DNA from 2 places in the Pseudomonas sp. LS2P72 genome. Region 2 is predicted to be linked to the other one. Evidence: riboswitches for the same ligand, from Rfam matches in the RefSeq annotation. Region 2 holds a riboswitch; the other holds the start of a gene.
What was found. A riboswitch is a leader RNA that binds a small molecule or an ion and turns the genes downstream of it on or off. The one in region 2 is predicted to bind cobalamin.
Positions count from the first base shown of each region.

Region 1: linked by a shared signal. The riboswitch ahead of cobO (cob(I)yrinic acid a,c-diamide adenosyltransferase) and the one ahead of ACYZUA_RS14835 (CbtB domain-containing protein) in region 2 are both predicted to bind cobalamin.

Region 1 covers NZ_CM142708.1:2,350,088-2,353,491, forward strand. Annotated here, with positions in the region: gene ACYZUA_RS10905 (PQQ-dependent sugar dehydrogenase) at 1-614, opposite strand, end outside; gene ACYZUA_RS10910 (hypothetical protein) at 683-1,267, opposite strand; cobalamin riboswitch at 1,422-1,652, shown strand; gene cobO (cob(I)yrinic acid a,c-diamide adenosyltransferase) at 1,734-2,345, shown strand; gene ACYZUA_RS10920 (cobyrinate a,c-diamide synthase) at 2,356-3,404, shown strand, end outside.
Region 2 covers NZ_CM142708.1:3,218,448-3,221,851, reverse strand. Annotated here, with positions in the region: gene cobN (cobaltochelatase subunit CobN) at 1-118, opposite strand, end outside; gene cobW (cobalamin biosynthesis protein CobW) at 122-1,195, opposite strand; cobalamin riboswitch at 1,296-1,510, opposite strand; cobalamin riboswitch at 1,688-1,916, shown strand; gene ACYZUA_RS14835 (CbtB domain-containing protein) at 2,038-2,241, shown strand; gene ACYZUA_RS14830 (CbtA family protein) at 2,253-2,960, shown strand; gene ACYZUA_RS14825 (cobalamin biosynthesis protein) at 2,957-3,370, shown strand.

The sequences.
Region 1 (3,404 bases), 870 kb from region 2:
GTCCAGTGGTGATTCAGCGTTCCGCCCGGCAGGTCGATCACCTTCATCGGTTGTGACTTGATCGCCGTCTCGCCGTTTTCATAGTGGAAGCGCAGCAGGCGGTCCGTGTCGGCGACGTACAGGTCATTGCCGACCAAGGTCATGCCGAAGGGTGAGTTGAGGTTTTCCAGGAACACCGTGCGGGTTTCGGCGATGCCGTCGTGGTCCTTGTCCCGCAGCAGCGTGATGCGGTTCGGGCTCGGTACGCCGGCACCGGCGCGGCCCATGACTTTGCCCATGACCCAGCCGCGAATGCCTTTGCCGTCATCGGGTTTGGGTGGTGCGTTGGTTTCGGCGACCAGCACGTCGCCGTTGGGCAGCACGTAGAGCCAACGCGGGTGATCGAGACCTTCGGCAAAAGCCGCCACCTGAGTCCCTGTCGCGGCGATCGGTTTCGCGCCGTCCGGCCAGCCGATCGCCGGGGCGATGTTCACTGTCGGGATCAGGGTTTTGTTCGGTTCTGGCAGCTTGGGTGACGGGCCGTAGCCGTCGGTGACTTGCAGCCTGGCGGTTTCACCACAGGCGGCAAGTCCTCCGGCGAGCGCGATGACGAGGACGAGCTGGGGCTTGCGCATGCTGATCTTCCCTATGAATGCATTGACCTGATCAATAGAGAAGCGCAGATGCGCGATGGTTCAACCGCTCAGCCGCGGGCTTCCTTGAACAGCACGGCAATGCCGGGGTGATAGTTGCCGGCTTCGTTGCGCAACTTGCGATAGGCATAGGGGAAGTACCAGGCGACCGCGCAGGTGTGTTCCTTTTGCAGGTCGTCGACCATGTCCTGGAGTTCTTCCGGGGTGGCGCTTTGTTGGGCTTTTTGCGGGGCGACGAACAGGCAACCGAGTTTCAGGTCGCTGGCGTAGCTGATGCGCTTGGCGTCGCAGGTAATGTCCTGCAAGGCTTGGGTCAGGTTCAGGCTGTTGACGCGGGGCCAGCGCTGGGTCGCCTGAACGTAAGCGCGTTCTTCGCTGGCCGCGATAAACAGGTCGGCGCGGCCATTGCGTTCGCCTTCTTCGGTCTGCTTACGGGTCGGTGTTTGTTGCAGCGTGACCATTTCCGCCATCCAGGCCGCGGCGGAAAGCAGGCTCAGGTTGGCTTTTTCGTCGAACCAGTAAGGCGTGTCGTTATCGCCGCGCACGGCGTTGTAGCGGTCGATACAGTCAAACCAGCGTTCCAGCACCGGGCGCAGGAATTCCAGCTTCGGATTGCTGATGATCATGCCTTGCATGTGGCTCACCCTTGTTATTGTGTTGTGAGGCTGTGGCTCTTTGATATCACTGCGGGGAGTGTGGCACAAGATTGGCGTCAGATAATTGATCGACGGCAGTTAATCGCTCGCAGGCCGCCCGTCTTCAATTGACGCTCCATCCCCAACCCTCTAACCTTCGCGGCTTGTTTCAGGTGCTCTGTGACCTTGGTCGACAGAGTGAAACAGGGAAGCCGGTGAGTGATTCTCTTCAAGCGACGAAGAGCCATGATCCCGGCGCTGCCCCCGCAACGGTAAATGAGTGAAAGCTGCGCCTTGAGCCACTGTGTCGTATGACATGGGAAGGCGCGCAGTCAGGCCAACGCCGCTCATGAGCCCGGAGACCGGCCTGATCCATCCAGCGGCATCACGGTGGGCGATGCCAGGCTTTTTGCCGTCTATTCTTGTGCCTGCCCGCCGTTATCCAGCCTCAACGGAGAGCTCCCCCATGACTGATACCCCCGATCGTGACGAACGTCATCTGGCGCGCATGCTGCGCAAAAAAGCCGTGATCGACGAACGCATCGCCAATTCCCCGAATGAATGTGGCCTGCTGCTGGTGCTGACCGGCAACGGCAAAGGCAAAAGCAGCTCGGCCTTCGGCATGCTCGCCCGGTCCATGGGCCATGGCATGCAGTGTGGCGTGGTGCAGTTCATCAAGGGGCGCAGCAGCACCGGCGAAGAACTGTTCTTCCGGCGCTTCCCGGAACAGGTGCGTTTTCATGTGATGGGCGAGGGCTTCACCTGGGAAACCCAGGATCGCCAGCGTGACATCGCCGCCGCTGAAGCCGCGTGGGCGGTGTCGCGCGAATTGCTGCGTGATCCGTCGATCGGCCTGGTGGTGCTGGATGAATTGAACATCGCGCTCAAGCACGGTTATCTGGATCTCGATCAAGTGCTCAGCGACTTGCAGGCCCGTCCGCCGATGCAGCATGTGGTGGTGACCGGTCGCGGCGCCAAGCCGGAGATGATCGAACTGGCCGACACCGTCACCGAAATGGGCGTGATCAAGCATGCGTTCCAGGCCGGGATCAAAGCGCAAAAAGGCGTTGAGTTGTGAGCTGCACTTTATGAATAGCCATCGTCAATGCCCGGCGGTACTGATTGCCGCGCCGGCCTCCGGTCAGGGCAAGACCACCGTCACCGCTGCGCTGGCCCGTTTGCATCGCAATCAGGGACGCAAAGTGCGCGTGTTCAAATGCGGCCCGGACTTCCTCGATCCGATGATTCTCGAGCGCGCCAGCGGTGCGCCGGTGTATCAACTGGACATGTGGATGGTCGGCGAACAGGAAAGTCGTCGCCTGTTGTGGGAAGCCGCTGGCGAAGCCGATCTGATCCTCATCGAAGGTGTCATGGGGTTGTTCGACGGTACGCCGTCCAGCGCTGATCTGGCGCGGCATTTCGGTGTGCCGGTGCTCGGCGTGATCGACGGCACCGCCATGGCCCAGACCTTTGGCGCACTGGCGTTGGGGCTGGCGCGCTATCAGCCGGACTTGCCGTTTGCCGGAGTGTTGGCCAACCGCGTCGGTACCCTGCGTCACGCGCAATTACTGGAAGGCAGCCTCACTGAAGGCTTGCGCTGGTACGGCGCCTTGTCCCGGGAAACCGGGATCGAATTGCCGAGTCGGCATCTCGGGCTGGTTCAGGCCAGTGAGTTGAACGATCTTGATCTGCGCCTCGATGCGGCGGCCGATGCGCTGGCCAGCAGTTGCGAGGTCGCGCTGCCACCGGCGGTGGAATTCGCCGCCCCCGATGTGATCGCTACAGAACCGTTGCTGGCCGGTGTGCGGATTGCCGTGGCCCGTGACGAGGCGTTTGCCTTCACCTACGGTGCCAGCCTGGATTTGCTGCGAGCCATGGGCGCCGAATTGTCGTTTTTCTCGCCGATCCGTGACACGCAATTGCCGCCGGCAGACAGCCTCTATCTGCCAGGCGGTTATCCCGAATTGCACCATGTGGCGCTGTCGCAAAACACTCTGATGCTGGACGCTATTCGCGCTCACCATGCGGGCGGCAAGCCGTTGTTGGCCGAGTGCGGCGGCATGCTGTATCTGCTTGATTCGTTGACCGATGTCGAGGGTACTCGTGCTGAACTGGTCGGCTTGCTGGCGGGGGACGC
Region 2 (3,404 bases):
GCAGCGCCAGGCTGGAGTCGCCGCTGCACAGGATCACCAGCTCGGCGGGGGTTTGTCCAAGGTCGGCAATGTTGTCATCCGAAACGAAACCGCCGGGCTGGGTCCTGAGCAGGTGCATGGCTTAAACGCTGAGCGCAGCGCGCAATTGCGCTTCAAGCAACGTGGCGTCCAGCGCCTGACCGATCAACACCAGACGCGTGGTGCGCGCTTCGTCGGCGCCCCACTGACGGTCGAAGTGCTTGTCGAAACGTGTGCCCACGCCCTGGATCAGCAGGCGCATCGGTTTGTTCGGGATCGCCGCAAAACCTTTGACGCGCAGGATGCCGTGCTGGACCACCAGTTGGGTCAGCGCGTCCAGCAACAGGCTTTCGTCGGCTTGCGGCAGTTCGATGGAGATGGAGTCGAAGGCATCGTGGTCATGCTCATCGTGATGGCCGTCTTCACCTTCATGGTGGTGATCGTGATGGCTGTGACGGCTGTCGATGTGTTCTTCGGAGCCGGCGCCGAGGCCGATCAGCACGTCCAGTGGCACGCGACCGCTGCTGGCTTCGATGACTTTCACCGCTGGCGGCAGTTCTTCAGCGACCTCCAGACGTACACGGGCCAGGTCTTCAGGGCTGATCAGGTCGGCCTTGTTGAGGATCACCAGATCGGCGCTGGCCAGTTGGTCGGCGAACAGCTCGTGCAGCGGCGATTCGTGGTCCAGGTTCGGGTCGAGTTTGCGCTGGGCATCGACCTGGTCCGGGAAAGCCGCGAAGGTCCCGGCGGCGACCGCTGGGCTGTCGACCACGGTGATCACCGCATCAACGGTGCAGGCGCTGCGGATTTCTGGCCACTGGAAGGCTTGCACCAACGGTTTTGGCAGGGCCAGGCCCGAGGTTTCGATGAGGATGTGGTCGAGGTCGCCGCGACGGGCGACCAATTCGCGCATCACCGGGAAGAACTCTTCCTGAACGGTGCAGCACAGGCAGCCGTTGGCCAGTTCGTAGACGCGGCCGTTGGCTTCTTCTTCAGTGCAACCGATGGAGCACTGCTTGAGGATTTCGCCGTCGATGCCCAGTTCGCCGAACTCGTTGACGATCACCGCAATGCGGCGGCCCTGAGCGTTGTCGAGCATGTGCCGCAGCAAGGTGGTTTTGCCCGAGCCGAGGAAGCCGGTAACGATGGTGACGGGGAGTTTGGCCAGTGTTTTCATCGGATGCCCTTTGGCAAGGTGGCGGGCATACGGGACGACAATCGCTGCGACGGATGCGCGCGCGGAAGAGTTCGCCACCGGATCACCCCGCCCGGTTGTAGTGAGAATCTGTGTCGAGGCAGGTCTCCTGGCTGACGGTGTGCCGGGCTTGTGGGCCTGGCATTCACTGCGCCTTCCCGCGAACCCGTTGCACAGGGTTTGCAGTGGCGTGGCAGCGAACATCACCGTTCACAGTTGCGGGGGCAGCCGCGGCATCGACCGCGTTCCCTTCTTAGCTTCGGCAGACGCCGAAGAACCTCGAAAGCGCAAGGCTACGCATGGTGTGGGGGCGGGTCAATGTCTTGTGCCGACCCTCAGGACGCTATCGCGGGCAAGCCTTGCTCCTACAGGAGCGCCACCGTCCTGTAGGAGCAAGGCTTGCCCGCGATTGAGGCACTGAGGTATCGAGTTGAGAACCCTTGCCAATTGACGCCCAACCCCCGCCCATGCTCTCCTACACGCCTTGTTACGGGTGCCCTTCACAGGGTGAAACGGGAAACCGGTGAATCATGTGCTTTACTCTAAAGTCATGTCAGTCCGGTGCTGCCCCCGCAACGGTAAGCGAGCGAAGCGTCAGATCCACTGTGCCAGCAGTTCGGCATGGGAAGGTGATGCTTGCAGGTCAAGGCGAAAGCCACTGCCCCTCGTGAGCCCGGAGACCGGCCCGCAACACAAAGTGACCATTACGATCACTGAATAACAAACCCGCGGTGGGCGGGCGCTGTTTGAACCTCTGCGTGCCCGACCCGCAGGGGTCTTCCATGCGCCCTGAATCACCCGCTGACAGACCAGAGGGAAGCGCCATGTCGATCATCAGCAGCACCGGCAGCAACACCGATAAAAGCACCGCCAGCACCACCAATACCCTGACTCAACGCCTGACCGTCGCCCTGTGCGCGTCGATCCTGGGTGCCAGCCTTGTGTATTTCGCCGGTTTCTCGCACATCGAAGCGGTGCACAACGCCGCTCACGATACCCGCCACAGCGCTGCATTCCCGTGCCATTGAGACCTGCTGACATGATCAAGCGTATTGCGCAAACCGCAGGGTTCACCGGGCTTCTGGCCGCCCTGTTGCTGACCCTGCTGCAAAGCTTCTGGGTGGCGCCACTGATTCTGCAGGCCGAGACGTTCGAAAAATCCGAGCCGGCCGCTGTTGAAGTTCACGAACACGCCGCAGGTGCTGTCGCCGCTCACACCCACGATGCGCAAGCCTGGGAACCGGAAGACGGCTGGCAGCGTGTGCTGTCCACTACCGGCGGCAACCTGGTGGTAGCGGTTGGTTTCGCCCTGATGCTGGCCGGCCTCTATACCTTGCGCGCACCGACCAAAACCTCCCAAGGCCTGCTTTGGGGCCTGGCCGGCTACGCGACGTTCGTGCTGGCACCGACCCTCGGTCTGCCACCTGAGCTGCCGGGCACCGCCGCGGCTGATTTGGCGCAACGGCAGATCTGGTGGATCGGCACGGCTGCCTCCACCGCGGTCGGCATCGCATTGATCGTGTTCAGCCGTCACTGGCTGATGAAAGTGCTCGGTGTGGCAATCCTGGCCGTTCCTCACGTGATCGGCGCACCACAACCGGAAGTCCACTCGATGCTGGCTCCGCAAGCCCTGGAAACTCAGTTCAAAATCGCTTCGCAGTTGACCAACGTGGCGTTCTGGCTGGCCCTGGGCCTGATCAGTGCCTGGTTGTTCCGTCGCAAAAGCGATGGTCAATACCACGCATGACTGAGATCAGCACAGCGCCGACGTTAGTGGTCGGCCTGGGCTGCCAGCGCGGCTGCCCTGTCAGCACGCTGCGGGCGCTGCTCGATCAGGCGTTACAGGCTCATAAAATCGAACTTCACCAGATCAAGGCGCTGGCCAGCATCGACCTGAAGCGCGAAGAACCTGGCTTGATCGAGTTGGCCGAACAGCTTGCATTACCATTGCAGTATTTCAGCAGCGAACAACTGGCCGGCTATCAACCGCAACTCAGCCACCGCTCGGACATCGCGTTCGAACGCACCGGCTGCTACGGCGTCGCGGAAAGTGCCGCCCTGGCCCTGGCCGAACACCTGACCCAGGCACCGGCAAAATTGCTGATTTCACGACAAAAATATGCCCAGGCCACCTTGGCATTGGCCGGCGCCGCCTAAAATCCCCAATAATCCTCGCCTTCGATCATGAGCA